4 regions of the Arthrobacter sp. TMN-50 genome follow, and region 4 is predicted to be linked to each of the others. Evidence: riboswitches for the same ligand, from Rfam matches in the RefSeq annotation. Region 4 holds a riboswitch; each other region holds the start of a gene.
The links. Region 4 has a riboswitch for cyclic di-AMP ahead of ACX80A_RS14950 (C40 family peptidase). Riboswitches for the same ligand answer to the same signal wherever they lie in the genome.
Positions count from the first base shown of each region.

Region 1: another riboswitch for cyclic di-AMP. It lies ahead of ACX80A_RS03735 (M23 family metallopeptidase); the one in region 4 lies ahead of ACX80A_RS14950 (C40 family peptidase).
Region 2: another riboswitch for cyclic di-AMP. It lies ahead of ACX80A_RS10940 (C40 family peptidase); the one in region 4 lies ahead of ACX80A_RS14950 (C40 family peptidase).
Region 3: another riboswitch for cyclic di-AMP. It lies ahead of ACX80A_RS07305 (NlpC/P60 family protein); the one in region 4 lies ahead of ACX80A_RS14950 (C40 family peptidase).

Region 1 covers NZ_JBTNDG010000001.1:769,219-773,542, reverse strand. Annotated here, with positions in the region: gene ACX80A_RS03750 (FecCD family ABC transporter permease) at 1-150, shown strand, start outside; gene ACX80A_RS03745 (ABC transporter ATP-binding protein) at 152-1,039, shown strand; gene ACX80A_RS03740 (siderophore-interacting protein) at 1,036-2,160, shown strand; cyclic di-AMP (ydaO/yuaA leader) riboswitch at 2,266-2,455, shown strand; gene ACX80A_RS03735 (M23 family metallopeptidase) at 2,460-3,137, shown strand; gene ACX80A_RS03730 (diacylglycerol/lipid kinase family protein) at 3,249-4,211, opposite strand; gene ACX80A_RS03725 (SGNH/GDSL hydrolase family protein) at 4,318-4,324, shown strand, end outside.
Region 2 covers NZ_JBTNDG010000008.1:86,613-90,936, reverse strand. Annotated here, with positions in the region: gene ACX80A_RS10950 (DUF305 domain-containing protein) at 42-677, shown strand; gene ACX80A_RS10945 (F510_1955 family glycosylhydrolase) at 740-1,381, shown strand; cyclic di-AMP (ydaO/yuaA leader) riboswitch at 1,590-1,803, shown strand; gene ACX80A_RS10940 (C40 family peptidase) at 1,807-2,697, shown strand; gene ACX80A_RS10935 (TetR/AcrR family transcriptional regulator) at 2,839-3,390, opposite strand; gene ACX80A_RS10930 (alpha/beta fold hydrolase) at 3,484-4,324, shown strand, end outside.
Region 3 covers NZ_JBTNDG010000003.1:217,654-221,977, forward strand. Annotated here, with positions in the region: gene ACX80A_RS07300 (NlpC/P60 family protein) at 1-891, opposite strand, end outside; gene ACX80A_RS07305 (NlpC/P60 family protein) at 940-1,842, opposite strand; cyclic di-AMP (ydaO/yuaA leader) riboswitch at 1,848-2,012, opposite strand; gene ACX80A_RS07310 (M23 family metallopeptidase) at 2,137-2,937, opposite strand; cyclic di-AMP (ydaO/yuaA leader) riboswitch at 2,940-3,113, opposite strand; gene ACX80A_RS07315 (metal-dependent transcriptional regulator) at 3,252-3,959, opposite strand; gene serC (phosphoserine transaminase) at 4,206-4,324, shown strand, end outside.
Region 4 covers NZ_JBTNDG010000025.1:13,652-17,975, forward strand. Annotated here, with positions in the region: gene ACX80A_RS14940 (class F sortase) at 4-519, opposite strand; gene ACX80A_RS14945 (hypothetical protein) at 503-637, opposite strand; gene ACX80A_RS14950 (C40 family peptidase) at 1,034-1,888, opposite strand; cyclic di-AMP (ydaO/yuaA leader) riboswitch at 1,892-2,105, opposite strand; gene ACX80A_RS14955 (metal-sensitive transcriptional regulator) at 2,428-2,835, shown strand; gene ACX80A_RS14960 (hypothetical protein) at 3,044-3,826, opposite strand.

The DNA.
Region 1 (4,324 bases), on a different contig from region 4:
GGCGCGGTGATCGTTCTCGGCGCTGACTTCGTTGCTGCGAATCTCATTCCCGGTGTGTCGCTGCCGGTCGGCGTGGTGACGGGCATTCTCGGGGCACCGTTTCTCTTGTGGCTGCTTGTGACAGCCAACCGCACAGGCCAGGGAGGCTGATATGGCGCTGACAGCCAGTGACCTGACACTCGCGTACGATGACCGCAAAGTAGTCCAGGACCTGACACTCGAGCTGCTGGCCGGCAAGGTCACCGTGATCGTAGGTGCCAACGCCTGCGGCAAATCCACTCTGCTGCGCGGCCTCGCCCGGCTGCTCAAGCCGACGGCCGGCGTCGTCAGCCTCGACGGCAAGGACATCCACTCGCTGCCCACCCGCGCCGTTGCGCGCACCCTCGGCCTGTTGCCGCAGACCCCTCTGGCGCCGGACGGGATCACCGTCGCAGATTTGGTGGGGCGGGGCCGCTACCCGCACCAGGGCTGGTTCAGGCAATGGACCGACGACGACGACGACGCCGTTGCGAACGCCCTCGAGGCGACCCACACCTTCGAACTCGCCGACCGTTTTGTTGACGAACTGTCCGGCGGTCAGCGGCAACGCGTCTGGATTGCCATGGCCCTGGCCCAGCAGGCCGACATCCTGCTGCTGGACGAACCCACCACCTTCCTCGATGTCACCCATCAGGTGGAAGTGTTGGACCTGATCACCGATCTGAACCGGCGCGTTGGCACCACCGTGGCCATCGTCCTCCATGACCTCAACCTTGCCGCGCGCTACGCCGACCACCTGATCGCCATGAAGGACGGCCAAATTGCGGCCCAGGGGAACCCGGCCGACGTCGTGACCGAAGAGACGGTCACCTCGGTCTTCGGCCTGCAGTGCCGCGTCATCCCGGATCCCGTGTCCGGCACACCCATGGTGATTCCGGTGGGCCGGCACCACTCCGAGGCCGGATCAACGCTGGAGCCATCAGACTCAACCACCGGGCAGGGGTACCTGCCTAACCCGCAGGACGCGCTGTCCGCGCAGCATCTGGAGGCAGCATCTTGACCGAAGTCAGCAACCGTCCCGCCCGGCAGGCCCAGCGCACCGAAGCAGCAGTTTCGGCAGTGACAGCGTTCGACGTCGTTGTGACCCGGGTGCAGCGACTGAGCGACAACTTCCAACGCGTCACCTTCGGAGGATCCTGCCTTACGGACTTCGGCGTGCAGGGCCCAACCCTTGATTTGCGTATCAAGGTGATAATCCCAGCCACCCGGGACGACGACGCACGCCGCCTCAACCTGCGGGAACTGCTGGAGTCACCCACCGAGGGGCCCGGCTGGTACCAGCAGTGGCTGGCCATGGATCCGACCGATCGTGGGTCGATGCGCACCTACACCGTCAGGGAAACCCGGTGCGACGCTGACCAACCCGAAATTGACGTCGACTTCGTGATGCACTTCGACGCGGACGGCAACGGGGGACCGGCGTCGCTCTGGGCCGCCGCGGCAACACCCGGGGACCGGATCTGGCTAATCGGACCGAACGTCCACGCCGCCACCTGCGCCACCGCCGGTTCCTACGGTGGGATTGAATGGCGTCCCGGGCTGGCCCAGCACATCCTGCTGGCCGGCGATGAGACAGCGGTGCCCGCCATCAGTGCCATCCTCGAGTCGCTGCCCGCCCATGTGGGTGGGCACGCCTTCCTTGAGGTGCCGGACCCGGCGGACTTCCAGGACGTTTTCACCGGCTCGTCGGTCGAGATCACCTGGCTGGCACGGGCACGGCGATCCCATGGGGAGCTTCTCGACGCCGCGGTCCGTGACGCGGTCCGTGTGCCGGGGTGGGTGTCGCTGGCGGCACCCTTCGCTTCCGGGGTGGAGCCCACCTCGGGTGCCGGCCTGACGCTCGCCGCTGCTGCCGCGGCGGCGGCCGGCCCCGAACCGGAAGAGGTGAACATCGACGAGACAATTCTCTGGGAGACACCCCAGCGGTTGAACGCTTCGACCCTCACCAGCTCGCTTAACCCCGACCGGCCGTCCGGCGCGCTCCCGTTCTACGCGTGGATCGCCGGCGAAGCCGCAGTGGTTCGAGGGCTGCGGCGCTACCTAGTGCGCGACGTCGGCATCGACCGTAAGCAGGTTGCTTTCATGGGGTACTGGCGCAAGGGACGGTCAGAGCTTACCTAGGCGCCACGCCGTGAGTTGTGTTACGGAATTATAACTTTTCCGTAAGATGGCCTACCTTTGTAGGGAGCCATCTGCATCACTGTGGCTCCCGGACTGCACGCCTAACCCTGTCAGCAGCCGGCCCCCAATTCACCGTGGCAGGGGTGGAGGACCCATCTTCTGGCAGTTTTCCTGCCTTCGGGGTGCAGCCCTTCGCAAATCGCTTTCCCGCTCTCGTGCCGGAAAGCAGCAGTGGGCCGAGTCAACTCTTGCTCGAATCCGACAGCTAACTTCACCGGCGTTGCAGAGAGGCACTTGTTTTGCTCCAGCCGGTCACTTCCGGGCGCCGCCGCGCGTCCGCCCCGCACACCTCCACCCGTCGGTCTGCCGTAATTGCCGCGGGTGTGCTCGCCGCAGCGGCGGGCCTTGCCCTGACGGCGTTCTCTCCCGCGGTAGAGGCTCCTCCCTCACCAGCCGCCAAACAGGTAGCGGTCCCCACCGCGCCCGTCACCGCTGACTCCCAGGCCGAGATCGATTTCAGCAAAGAGTCACCGCTCGCCACGGCCTCCACGTTGGCCGCCAAAACCACTGTGCTCTCGAGCGACGCTGCCAGCTTCGCCGCGCCCATCAAGGACGCTACGATCGCCTCATCGTTTGGCTATCGGGTGAACCCGATGGGTGGGTTCGGCGAAGAACTGCACACCGGCACCGACTACGCGGGCGCCTGCGGAACACCCGTCCTGGCTTCGCGCACCGGCACCGTGGTGGAATCCGGGTGGCATGCCTATGGGGGCGGCCAGCGGATTGTGGTGGACCATGGTGGCGGCCTTGAAACGTCCTACAACCACCTGAGCACCCTTGGAGTTAGCGTCGGGGACACCGTTGCGAAGGGACAAGGCCTTGGAGCCGTCGGCAGCACCGGCAACTCAACCGGCTGCCACCTCCACTTTGAGCTCCTGGTCGACGGCGAAAAAGTCGACCCGCAGACGCGGCTCTAGCCCGAGGGAAACTCGGGAATCCCGCCGTCGTTCCCGCTGGTCAAGCCCCGTGGATGGGATTGTCTGGACAATCCCATCCACCGTGCCCGATCGGTGGGAAACTGGAGCGGCTCAGGGCACCGGGTTGGTGACGACTGCGGGATCCTTCTTGCCGTACGGCATCCGCAGCCGCAGCGAGTTTGCATCCACCTTCAGGGCCATGTGCGTGCCTTTGCCGAGCGGGTCGCCGTCGAGCTGGATCTCCTGCGGCTCGTCGAGCTGGATTTCTGCGCTCTTGCACTGGAAATACTCCAGCGATGGGTCTTTGCCCTTGCCGCGGGCAAACAGTTTGCCCACGACGCCAAACCAGCCGAGCCGGCCGGTCGGTGCCACGGTCATGATGTCCAGTAGGCCGTCGTCGATCTTCGCCCCCGGGAAAATTTCCAGCCCGCCCATGATCTTGCCGCAGTTTCCGCCCATCACGCTGCGCAGCTTCCGCTCGATAACCTTGCCGCCGTCCAGGGTGATCCGGGTGCGGGCAGGCTTACCACTGAGGTTCCGGATGCCAGCGTCGACGTAGGCCAGCCAGCCCACCTTGTCCTTGAGATCGTCGCGGGTGTCCGCCATGATCGACGCGTCGAACCCCAGGCCCGCCATCACCAGGAACACATGGGAGTCCTGGGCGCGGTCGACGGTGACGTGCACCACGTCCACCTTGCGCTCGGTGCCAAAGAGGGCAGCTTTGGCTGCCTCCTCAGGATCGTCGACGGCGATGTCCAGGTTGCGGGCCAGGAGGTTGCCGGTGCCGAGCGGGATCAGGCCCAGTGCGACGCCGGTGCCGTTGACCACTTCGGCCACGCAGCGGACCGTTCCGTCGCCACCAGCGGCGATCACCACATCCACTCCGGCATCCACGGCTTCCTGCGCCTGGCCGCGGCCCGGGTCATCGGCCGTGGTCTCCAGGTACAGCAACTCGTCCCAGCCATCGGCAGCGCAAAGCCCCGAAACGATTGCGCGAATATCAGCGCCGGTGTTCTTGACCGGGTTGACGATCAACGCGGCACGCTTGGTCCGAGTATCGGAGGGGAGAGTCATAATGTCCTTCTCAGGTCGATGAGATGCAGGGGGCACACTGCTGCAAACTTATCAGCATACTTGCTAATCCAGTCTATCCCGTGGCGGGAGCAGGTAGCCTCATCTAGTGGAAT
Region 2 (4,324 bases), on a different contig from region 4:
TACAGACTTTCATCAGATGAATTCCAAAGGATCAGATCACTATGAAGCGTTACCTTTCCCTTTCTGTACTGAGCGTTGCTACTATCGTCACCCTCGCTGGCTGCGGCAGCGACACCAATCCCGCGACTTCGGTGGACGAACCATCGGCTTCCACCCCGGAAACAACCTCAGCCGAATCCACTGCCGAGGTATCGCCCGAGCACAACGACGCCGACGCGATGTTCGCTCAGTCGATGATTCCCCACCACCAACAGGCGGTCGAAATGAGCGACGTGATGCTAGCCAAGGACAATGTCAGTCCCGACGTCGTCAATCTGGCCACCCGGATCAAAGAGGCACAGGACCCCGAGATTGAAACCATGACCAGCTGGTTGGAAGCGTGGGACCGGCCGGTCATGCCCGAAGGTGGGATGGCGGGCCACGGCATGGGATCCACCGGTGGTGTGGACGGAATGATGGGCCAAGACCAGATGGCCGACCTTGAAGCCGCGGAAGGTGACGATGCGGCCGAGATGTTCCTCGAATCGATGACTGAACATCACATCGGCGCGGTGGACATGGCCCATGAAGAAATCGACAACGGAGAGAACCCCGAAGCAATTGCGCTCGCCGAGACGATAGCGGAAACCCAGCAAGCGGAAATTCAGGAAATGGAAGAACTGCTCGCCGGATTCTAGCCCTGCGGGTGTTCCACCGGATGAGGAGGGCAAAAATTGGCCCTCCTCATCCTTAGCCAGCCATCAAAATCGGCCCAACCATTGATCTGATGGGTTTTACCGCGGCGGGAAACGGAGACTTCTACGCATCCGGGCATCCGGGGCCTGGATCAGAACTTCCCGACCCGGTCGGGCTCATTCGATCGACCGACCAGGGGCAAAGCTGGCAGCCGCTATCCCAGCAGGGCGAGTCCGACTTCCATGCCCTCGCCGCCACCGACTCCGGGATAGTGGGATTCGACGGTCAGCTCCGGATCAGCGACGACGGAACCTCCTGGGACTTCGTCGATGGACAGATTCCTGCGTTCAACCTCGCTGCAACACCCCGTGACGGTACTGTTCTCGCGACAACCGAGGGAGGCCTGCAACGTTCCACGGACAACGGCGAGACGTGGGCTGCCGTACCTGGAGCGCCCCTCCTCATGTTGACCGCCCTTTCTGAAGGTATTGCTGCGGGAATTACACCTGAGGGCCAGATCCATACCAGCCGGGACGCAGGTTTGACCTGGACGAAACAAGGTATAGTTTCCGGTCAGGCAGCGGCGATCACAACCCACATGCTTGACGACGGCTTAATGCGGATCTGGGTCGCGACCGAAGACAGAGTCCAGGTTTCCAACGACAACGGGCGGACCTTCACGAACATTCGATCCAACCACCAGTAACCGCCCGGACCGGAGGGACGACGGTTCAGAGAATCGGTATCGTTACTTCGTTCGAAGGACGTGGAACCTGATCGCCCCCTGGGCAATCCCTGGGAACCGTTACCCTAATGTGACTTAAATACCAGGGTGGGGTATTCTTTTTCGAGTGATCCTGGCACCCCGCCGAGATCACACTCCCGAGCAGAATGCCGAGCCCTGCCGCTGCTCCGGGAACCGTTCGCACAATCCAGATGGCAGGGACGGGGGAACCACGTTTCCACCGGGCCACCGCACACGGTGACCCTCGGGGTTAAGTCGATCCGACTATCCAGTGCATGACCTACGTCGTTCGCGATGGCAGGAATAGTGCACCGGTGGCGGCCGGCCGGGTGACTCCCATCCGAACCCGACAGCTCACCCCGCAGGCATGGGAGAGGCAAACCACCATGTCACGTACGTCCATCCCGGCACGTCACCGCGCCGCCACCAACCACTCCATCGCCCTCGAGGGCCTGGCCCAGTCAGCGAAGTCCAACGCCGTCGCACTGGGCAAACCAGCAATCATCGCAGCCGCGACCGGCAGCCTTGTCTTCTCGGTCGGAGCTACCGCCCACGCCGGAACATACACCCAGGACGCCGGAAACACAGCTCAAGCAACAACCATCTCAGCGCCCGCTGCTGCCGCGGGAGCTCACACGGTCGTCGCCGGCGATACGCTTGGGGCGATTGCCTCACGGAACGGCATCAGCCTTGACAATCTGCTGACGCAGAATGGCCTGTCCTACGCCTCCATCATCTACCCGGGGCAGCAGATCCAGCTCGCAGGCGGCGCGGCCCCTGCCGCCGATCCCGCTACCGTTCCGGCACCATCCGCACCTGCACCGTCCGCGCTTCAAGCGTTCGCCCCAGTGGCTCCCGCCGCGGCACCGACGGCTGCGGCACCGGCGGCTGCGCCGGCAATGATGGCTCTGGCTTCCGGTTCCATCACCCCGATTGCATCAGACAGTCCTTCCACTCCAGCGAGTGGCGTTGGCGCTGCACTGGTCGCTTCGGCTTACGGCCAGCTTGGGTCCATTCAGGATTGCACCATCCTCGTCGAGCAGGCACTACGCTCCATCGGCCTGAACGTTGGCGACCTTGGACCGCTGCAGTTTGACCAGTATGGAACCCGGGTATCAAGCCCCGCGCCCGGTGACCTCGTCGTCCGCCCCGGCCACATTGCGATCTATGTGGGGAACGGGAACGTCATCAGCAGCGGCATGAACGGGGCCAACCTCACCATTGAGCACCCGCTGTCCGACCTCGCCGGATCTTACTTCGTCCGAGTCAACGGCTAACACCGAGGCCGTACGGATATCCTCCGTAAGCCGAACAAGAGTGGCAGGTGCCCTGAACGGAGGGCATCTGCCACTTTTGTGTTTTACTAACTCATGCCTGACCTGATCTGAATAGTCGTTGGGTATCAGCGTTCGAGAAGCTCAGCGGGAGTCGATGAGGATTTCGGCCGCTCGGCGGGCTTGCCCTGCGGGTTCGATGGTGCCGCTAATCGCGGCGGTGGTTTGTGCGCCTTCCGCCAGGATGGCCAGCTGAGCGGCAAGTTCCTCGGTTCCACCGGCGTCGGCGACCAAGCGGGATAGGTACTCCTGAAAGGAGCGTTTATGTAATCGGGCTATCTCGGCAACTGCAGGCGAAACGGCGCCAAGCTCCCCGAAGGCATTAATAAACCCGCAGCCCCGAAATGAGTCGGTGGCAAACCAGTCGGCGAGATAATCGTAGACGGCCAGCAGGCGTTCCCGTGGGGACGTGGCGCGGTCTACAGCAGACGTGACGCCATCGGTCCACAGCTGGTGCCGGTACCGGAGCACCGCAAGCACAATCGCCTCTTTAGATGAAAACAGCAGATATAGCCGCTTCAGGGATACGCCAGAGGCCTCTCGCAAATCATCCATTCCTACAGCCTGGATGCCGCGCCCGTAGTACAGCGAGTCAGCGGCCTCGATCACCCTGTCGCGCACCTTTCCTTCGTCCATTGTCCCAGTGTACTTGCGGCGGAACCGCCGTTCCCGTAGTGTCGGTAGTATCCTGAGAACGCTCGTTCTCATCCTATTGGAAGGATTCGCTTGATGCCGTACATCACCGCCGGATACGAAAACTCGGCCCCAGTTCAGCTGTACTTCGAGGATCACGGAGACGGCCAGCCGATCGTTCTGATTCACGGGTATCCCCTTGACGGGTCGTCATGGGAGAAGCAAAGCTCGGCCCTTCTTGATGCTGGCTACCGGGTCATCACCTACGACCGAAGAGGTTTTGGTAAGTCCTCCAAACCCACCACTGGCCATGACTATGACACCTACGCCGCTGACCTGCAGGCAGTCCTGGAATCGCTCGATCTGCGTGATGCTGTCCTGGTCGGATTCTCCATGGGAACCGGCGAAGTGGGACGGTACCTTGGCACCTACGGTTCAGACCGCGTTACGAAGGCAGTATTCCTCGGTTCGCTTCAGCCCTTCCTACTGAAGACCGAAGATAATCCTGCTGGGGTTTCTCAGGAGGTGTTCGATGGGTTGCTTGCGGCAGTCAAGTCGGATCGGTACGCATTCTTTACCAACTTTTTTGATGACTTCTTTAACACCAAAGACAACCTCGGCGCCCGGCTTAGCGAGGAAGCACTCGCAGCAAACAAGAACCTTGCCTACGCGGCTTCTTCTCACGCCTCTGTATGGGCACAACCCACCTGGCTCACCGACTTCCGTGCAGACGTCGCCAAGATCACTGTGCCCTCGCTGATCGTGCACGGTACAGCTGACAATATTTTGCCGATCGACTCGACAGGACGGGAGTTCCACAAAGCCTTGCCTGAGGCGGACTATGTGGAGATCGAGGGAGCCCCTCATGGCATGCTTTGGACCCATGCCTCAGAGGTGAATGATGTGCTCCTTCGCTTCCTTGACAAGGAACTGACAG
Region 3 (4,324 bases), on a different contig from region 4:
GCCGCCAACGCGGATGTAGACGGGACCTGAGCCCAGGTCAGCTGGTGCAACAACTGTCTGGTTGCCGTTAAATCCCCCGTGGACGGCCTGGCCACCACCAATGTAAACGGCGATGTGAGCCACTCCGGCGCCACCATCCGCATAGTAAAGTAAGTCGCCCGGAATAGCTTCGCCAGCGCTGACGGTGCGTCCGAGGGACAGGTAACCGGCTGGCCAGCCGTGGAAGTTGATCCCTGCGGCTGCGAGGGCGTTGCTGACGAGGCGGGTGCAGTCCTGGGTGACCCCAAGCTGTCCCTGCGCTGCAGCAGCGATGGTGGCAGCTACCCCGGAGGAAGCGGCTGGCTTTTGCTGTGCGGCCGGAGCCTCGGCTGCTGGCGCAGACTGAGCGGGTACAACCTGAGCGGGCACTGCCTGAGCGGGCGCTACCTGGGTGGGCGCTGCCTGCTTCAGTTCTGCAACAGGTGTGACGGGTGTTGGTTCAACGGGTGCTACTTCGGCGGCCGGGGCCACGACGGGAGCTTCGGCTACCTCGGCGACGGTTTCCACCTGTGCGGTCACTGTGGGGGCTTCGACGATGGTCGGAGCCGCAACGGCCTTGACCGGGGTGCGGTTGAAGGCGATCTCGGCGTCCGCTGGTGCCTCGACAACTGCTGGTGCTGCCTGAATCTCCAACGCCGAGGCGAGGGCGACGCGTTCCACCGACTCGAGCGAAAGGTCGGCGGCGTTGGCCGACACCCCGCCAGTCAGAACAAGGCCGGATGCTGCGGCGATGACGGCAGCCTGCCGACCCATGCCACCGGCGTTTTCGGTGACTGCCTTGGCCAGGGCCGAGAAATTGGTGGTCTGGCGTCTATCGGCGCGGTGACGTGCAATAGCGGCGCGTGTTGTCATTCTGAGATTCTCCAGTTTGATTCTTGGGCTTTAGCGGACACGGAAGCTTTAGCGGACACGGACGAAACTGGAGCCAGCGAGGTCAGCTAACGGGTGCAAAATGGTCGCGTTGACCCCGTTCATTCCGCTGCTGATGACTTGTCCGTTGCCGACGTAAATCGCAACGTGTCCCGGGCGGATGACGAGGTCCCCTGGCTGAGGCGAACCGACCACGTCGCCGTACGCATAGAACTGCTCGGGCCCCAGGTCACCGACCGTCTTACCAACCGAACGCAAGGCCACCTCGACGAGAACCGTGCAATCCTGCACTGCGCCGATCTGCGAGTAGGCACTAGCTACGAGAGCCGCACCGATACCACTCGAAGAAACACTGGCGGGCTGTGGCTTCGGGGCCACCTCTTTAGCGGCAGGCTCCGGAGCCGCAACGGCTGGAGCAGGCGCGGCGGCTGCAGGCGTTGCGGCGGCTGCAGGCGTTGCGGCGGGACCCTGCGCCGGTGCTGTAGCGGGACCCTGCGCCGGTGCTGTAGCGGGACCCTGCGCCGGTGCTGATTCCTGAACGGCGGGCTCGACGACGGCGGTCGGAGCGAGGACCTCAGCTACAGGCGCGACGGCGTCGGCCTGGACCTCAACTACTGGTGCGATTTCCACCACAGCGGGCGTTGCCGTGACGGCGGTGCGCTCGAAGGTGATGTCTGCGGTGGCGGCCGCGCTAACGGAGTCAGCGGTAACCGCAACGGGATTCAAGGGGGTGGAGAGTGCAACGCGCTCAGACTGGCCGATCCCGTGGGCTGGCAGTCCGGCTGTCAGGACCAGTCCCGAAGCTGCGACGATGACCGCGGCCTGGCGGCCTACTGATCCAGCGTTCGACGAGACAGCGCTGGAGATGGCTGTCAAGGGGCTGGTGTGCGTGCGGACGGCCCGGTGGCGGCCCAGAGAAGAGCTAGTTGACACGTTTGATTGCCTCTCCCAATTGCCTGCGAGGTGAGCTGTCGGATTCGGATGGGAGTCACCCGGCCACATGATTTCCTACTGGAAACACGCGACTTAACCCCAAGGATTTCCTGCGAAATCCAGTAATTGGTTCCCCCGCCTCTGCCATGCGAATTGTGCGATCGGACCCCGGGCAGTGGCAGAGCTAGGCGATCTGCTCGGGAGTGCCAAATTGACTAGAATTTGGCACGAGGTTGACGGTACATCAGATTGATCACAATGTCACATTCCGGTCACGGAACGATATGTCCTTGGTTACAGCCAGCCCATGGGGTCCACTGTTTGACCGTCAACCATCACCTCGAAGTGCAGGTGGCAACCGGTTGACGCGCCGGTACTGCCGCTCTGTGCGACCACCTGAGCGCGGTCAACTTTCTGCCCCTCATTGACGCTACTGAGGGAAAGATGGTTATAGGAGGATTCGAGCCCGTTGCCGTGGTCGATGACTACACGGTTCCCGCCGCCATAGGGGTGCCACCCAGCAAAGGTGACGGTGCCGGCCGCTGCGGCGAAGACTTCAGAACCGCAGGAGCTGCTGAAGTCCTGTCCGGAATGCAGCTCGCCGCTCATCCCTGTGATCGGACTTACCCGGTAGCCGAAGGGTGAGGTGAGGACCAGCTCTTTCATTGGCGCTGACAGGGACCCTCGGGCCGCGGCCGGCACGGCGGTCGATCCTGCGGCGGTCATGATCTCACTGAGCTTGACGTCGGCATCGAACGTGCTCTGCAGCGCGGTGCGACTGAAGTCGACCGGAGCAGCGGCCGGGACCTTGATGTCGCGGGGTACTGCCGTTTCGATGACGGCGGCGGCAGCGCCGGCGGCGTCCGGCATGTCCTCGGCCGGAATGGATGCGGCGGTGGTGGGCAACGCGATGGTCAGCACCAGGCCTGAGGCGGCGGCGGCGATCGCGATCTTCTGGCTCAGCCCGGTCACTGAGAGGTCGTTCCTGACGCGGGTGGCCCGACGTCGTCGATCGAGACGCTGGGCGTCTCGGGGACGCGCGGTAGGTACCGGGGCACCGGCACGGCGGCGTCCCGAAGCATGCTGCTTCGACAAAGGGTCCCTTTCGTATATGCCTGCGAAGTTAGCTGTCGGATTCGAGTCGGGAAGTAACTCGGCCCAGATCTGATCCGCTGACACGGCACCGGATCCGGGCTTCACCCCAAGGCGGCAGATCGGCCGCCGTCGATGGGTCCTCCGCCCCTGTCACGGGTTCTCAGCATCCTGATCCGCTGACAGGGTTAGGCGTGCGGATCAGGTAACGCTGATGTATCAACGCCAGTTTTCCATTATCCGCGACCAGACGCAAAAGAGATACGTTCGTTATCTTTTCCTGTGGATAACTTGCGGCAACAGTGCGCTTTACTACCTTAAGGCACTGTCGTGCTGACCGAGACAAATACGTGCGCGGCGACGTCGGGCGGCAGTTCGAGCGCCCCGTCGATCCCCTCGACCCGGACCGACACGTAATCGCCGACCGTCTGCGCGCTGATGACTGTTCCTGGCCGCAATCCGCCCTCATCAAGCTGCGAGAGCAACTCGGGATCCACCTGGATGGGCTCCGCCAGCCGGACAAGGGTGACCACCGACCCCGAGGGGTTGGTTCCGACTACTGAGAGGAGACTGCGCACACCGGCAGCGAAGTTTTCGGTCGGCGGGCCGCCCAGCGCTTCGAGCCCGGGGATGGGGTTGCCGTAGGGCGACTCGGTGGGCTTTCCCAGCAGCTCGTACAGGCGCTGTTCAACCCGTTCGCTCATCACATGCTCCCAGCGACACGCCTCCTCATGGACGTACGCCCAATCGAGACCGATCACATCGGAAAGCAGCCGTTCAGCGAGGCGGTGTTTACGCATCACACCGATGGCGCGACGTCGACCGAGGTCAGTGAATTCCAGGTGGCGGTCGCCGGAAACCACCACCAATCCATCACGCTCCATCCGGCCGATGGTCTGCGACACAGTCGGACCCGAATGGCGGAGCCGTTCGGCGATCCGGGCGCGGAGGGCAACTATGTTCTCCTCCTCCAGTTCCAGGATCGTCCGCAGATACATCTCAGTGGTATCGATGAGGTCCGTCATACGGTTCAGCTCCTAGGCACTGGTGCGGGATGGAACAGCGGGCAGCTTTCGCGGTGGGAACGCGGCACGTAACGCCAGCGCCGAACGTGAGTCCTACGCCTCCCAAGGTTAACTCATTTCCCGCTGGCCCGGGCAATCAGGCGTCGCCGTGCGCACCACGTGGTCTGTTCACAAATGCCAGCGGAGGCAGGCAGTGCGGCAGAATGAAACCCGTCCCACGTTGCGCGCTTACCCCTTGGAGAAACCATGAGCATTTCCCCGGACCACACGATCCCCGCTGGGCTCCTCCCCGCGGACGGGCGCTTCGGCGCTGGCCCCTCGAAGGTGCGCGATGAGCAACTGGAAGCACTCACCCAGGCCGGGCG
Region 4 (4,324 bases):
GTCTTAGGTGACCAGCTTTGCGTAGACGACGTAGTTATCGTCGAATTCACCGGTATCTGGGTTATAGCCGTCGCAGGTGATCAGGCGTAGTTCGGATCCCTCCGTGTTGCCGTAGACCGTCAGGGTCGGAAACTCGTCTTTGACGTACTGCTCGCCGCGTTCGAAAACGAAGGTCGCCGTGGTGCCGTCTTCACGAAGCACATCAATGGTGTCCCCGGCCTTGAGTTTGCGCAAGTCGGCGAAGACGCCTGGTCCGCCGCCGGTTGCATTGACGTGGCCTAGGAGGACAGCTGGTCCGCGTTCGCCGGGGGTGGGGGACTCGTTATACCAGCTCGCCGGGGCGCCGGGGCCATCTGGAGGAACCTCCAGTGAGCCGTTTTCACGCAGCCCAAGGCTAAGCAGCTCTGATCCGGCGCCGATGGAGGGCACACTGAATGAAACCGGGGCCGACTCGGGCAACACCGGCAACTGGGTAGGAGCAAGGGCCGCCGCCGCGGGCATCTCAGGCGCGGGCGGCACAGGTGTCGGCGTGGGTGTCGGCGTGGGTGTCGGCGTGGGAGCTGGAACCGCGGGCGAGGAAGAAACCGTCGGCGCCGACGCCGTTCCTTGGCTTTGGGGTGGGGCGTCTGTTGCGCAACCGGTAAGGATGAGGGCAGCAACTGCTGCTGAGGCTAGGTAGCCACTGCGACGTCCGCTGGGTGAGCTGAGCATGATGAGCTTTGTCCAATCAATTCGTGGGACTTAGAGGGTTGTTCCTTGACATTGCTACTGCAGGCCCCCAACCAACGTGCTTGACTATTCTTCGAAACAGCCGTCGAAACGGATGGGTTCCTCGTGAACCGACTGACCAGCAAGCAACCGGGGCATGTTTATGTTCATGGTGGCCGCCTGCGACTGTTAGCCGTGAACGGCGGCTAATCGCAGCATGGTCAGACAATATGGGAACCCGGACACAAAAAGTGGCAGGTGCCCTCCGTCCAGGACATCTGCCACTTTTGTTCAGTTTACGGAGTCTCTCCGCAAGGCCTAGGTGTTAGCCGTTGACTCGGACGAAATATGATCCGGCGAGGTCGGATAGCGGATGCTCAATGGTGAGGTTAGCCCCGTTCATGCCGCTGCTGATGACGTTGCCGTTCCCGACGTAGATACCGATGTGGCCGGGGCGGACGACCAGATCGCCGGGCGCGGGGCTTGAGACTCGGGTTCCGTACTGATCGAATTGCAGGGGTCCGAGGTCTCCGACGTTCAGGCCGATGGAACGCAATGCCCGCTCGACGAGGATGGTGCAGTCCTGGATGGAACCGAGCTGCCCGTATGCCGAGGCGACAAGGGCTGCGCCGACTCCGCTTGCCGGAACTGACGGGGTTTCCTGTGTAATTGGGGTGATAGACCCCGAGGCCAACGTCATCATGGCTGGCACGGCGGGGGCTGGTGCCACTGGGACTGCTGCCGGGGCGATTGCCTGGGCTGCAGGTGCCGCTGGAACAGTAGCGGGGCTGACGGCCGCGCTTGCACTGCTGGTGAGCTGGATCTGCTGCCCCGGGTAGATCACTGAGGCATAGGACAGGCCGTTCTGTGCCAGAAGGTTTTCAAGGCTCAGTCCGTGCAGCGCGGCGATCGCGCCTAAAGTGTCACCGGCGACGACAGTGTGAACCCCTGCAGCCGTTGCCGAGACGGTTGTTGCCTGTGCGGTCGTGGCATTCTCGGCGTAGGTTCCCGCGTGAGCGGTGGCTCCAACGGAGAAAACGAGGCTGCCGGTCGCGGCTGCGATGATGGCTGGCTTGCCCAGTGCGACGGCGTTGGTCTTCGCGGTCTGAGCGAGGCCCTCAAGGGCGATGGAGTGGGTAGTGGCGGCGCGGTGGCGTGCCGAAAGGAATGAACGTGACATGGTAATTTGCCTCTCCCATGCCTGCGGGGTGAGCTGTCGGGTTCGGATGGGAGTCACCCGGCCGTCCGCTACCTAAGTGCAGCGCCTGCCATCGCGAACGATGCAGGTTCTACGCTGGATAGTCGAATCGACTTAACCCCGAGGGTCACCGCGTGCGGCGGCCCGGTGGAAACGTGGTTCCCCCGTCCCTGCCATCTGGATTGTGCGAACGGCTCCCGGTGCAGCGGCAGGGCTCGGCATTCTGCACGGGAATATGATCTTGGCGGGGGTGCCGGGATCACTCGGACGAGAATACCCCACCCTGGTATCTATGTCACGTAACGGTTACGGTTACGGTATTCAACACCCACTCATGTGGCTACTAGGTTTGGTGTGCCTACGATCGATGAGCGGAACCCATAACGGCACTCAAGCGTTCTGGGCGAGTTGAAGCGTCGTTCATACTTATGGTTGCTGCGCGGAACGCGTAGCTGGGGACGCACCACCGATCTGATCTGGGCACGGCCGGAGCATATCTGTTGGTAGTGAAAGGAAAGCACGTGAGCGCCGAACCTGGATCTCGAAGCAGTACAACAGACTCCCTGAAGGCAGCTGACACGGAGTTCTCCCCGGCGGAGCCAACAAAGACTGATCATCCGGCGACCAATCAAGCAGTACATGGCTACTCCTCGGACAAGGCCGCCTGCTTGCGGCGTCTGAAGCGCATCGAAGGACAAGTCCGCGGGATAGCACGCATGATTGACGAAGATCAATACTGCATCAACATCCTTACCCAGGTCGCTGCGGCAAACAGTGCAATGCATGCCGTAAGCCTGGGATTGCTGGAAAACCACCTGCAACACTGCGTCGTCGAAGCAGCGCAAGAAGCTAGAACCACCGGATCCGCCGAAGCCATCGACGCGAAGGTCAAGGAAGCAACCCAGGCCATCAGCAGACTGCTACGCTAACCGTCATTCTTGGTCTCGCCTCCCTATGCAGGTATCCCAGAAGATTTGGCGGGGAGTGTGGTCGCCCACGACAGGGATACCGCTGTCGTCTGTGTACGACAAACGACCGCCGCAGAGGTTTGGGGCTTCTGCGGCGGTCGTTTTGGGTGAGCTATTCGGTGGAAGGTTCGGATCCGGTTAGTTCAGGTAGTGATGTGTGTTTAGCTGTTTATGCGTTGGTGTTGCTGCGGCGGACCATGTAGGTTCCACCGGCTGCTGCGGCCAGAACGAGTCCGCCACCGAGTGCGAGCATGGCAGTGTTGGACCCGGTTTCCTGGGCCACACCGGTGTCAGCGCCACCGGCAGGCATGTCACCCATCTGGGAGGCTACAAGAGTTCCACACAGCGCCGGTGAGGTTGCCCCGAGAGGAAGTGAAGGATCCAGGTCACTTGGGGAGTTGAAGACTTCCTCGGAGACACCAGCAGTTGCCGGGTCCAGGCCGTGGACAACGACGACGGCGGTGCCGGCTTCGAGGGAGGCCTTGGTTTCGGCGTTGAGGTCAATCTCGCGTTCGACGGTGTAGCTTCCGCCCTGGCCGCCGAGCTCGAGGTTGAGGCCCTCCTCAGGGCCGGTGGCGCCGCTGGTGGTTAGTGTGGTCAGGATACCACCGTAGGAGGGAGCACCGTCGGTGGTGTTCAGGATGCCATCGCCGTTTGCGTCATCGGCTGGGGTCGGGCATTCACCCAGTGCTCCACCGTGGATGTGCTGGACGTGAGGGTATGGCCCGTCCATGAAGGTCTCTGCAAGACCGGAAACCTGCAAGTCCACCAATGCCTTGTCACCGGTGACATCAACGGTGATGGTGCCGGTGCCGGTGGTGCCGTTGAGCTGGCCCAGGGTCGAGGAGTAGGAATGGCTCTCTTCGCCATGCGCTATCGCTGGGGAGGATGCCATGGCTAAAGCGCCGAGGGCGAGGGTGGGGACTGCAAGAAAACGCATGGCCTTGTTCATGAAAGTTATTCCTTCACTGTGCGGTGAGCGCGCATCCCGGGTAGGACACGCCCTAATAAGTGATTCGGAGCACACTCCTGGGTGGATTGCCCCCACACAGCTACCCTGAAGCTCCAGCACCCGCAAAACGTTGTGGTGCTTGTTCTCACTGTAAACAAAGAACCGCCCCCTGGATAGCGTATTTGTGTGACGGATGATCCTGGTGAGGCGCGTGGGTATCTTCGGCCTATCGCCGAAAACTATCTAGCCCGATGGTTGCGGTGCGCGGACGTCCAAAACATCTAAAATGTCGCCGCTTTTCTTGAGCACGCACAACAGGTAAAGAACAACCCATATTGCCAGGTAAAGCTCAGACGGCAGGCGTAGTGTTTTAGCTATCTTCATGTGCGAGTGACTGATAGCCGGGCTCTTTTCTACCCGGTCGAAAGGGTCGGAGAACACAAAGAGCGGTCTCCACCGTGCTCTCCGACGCTTTCTTCATGCCACCACCGGGTTCAT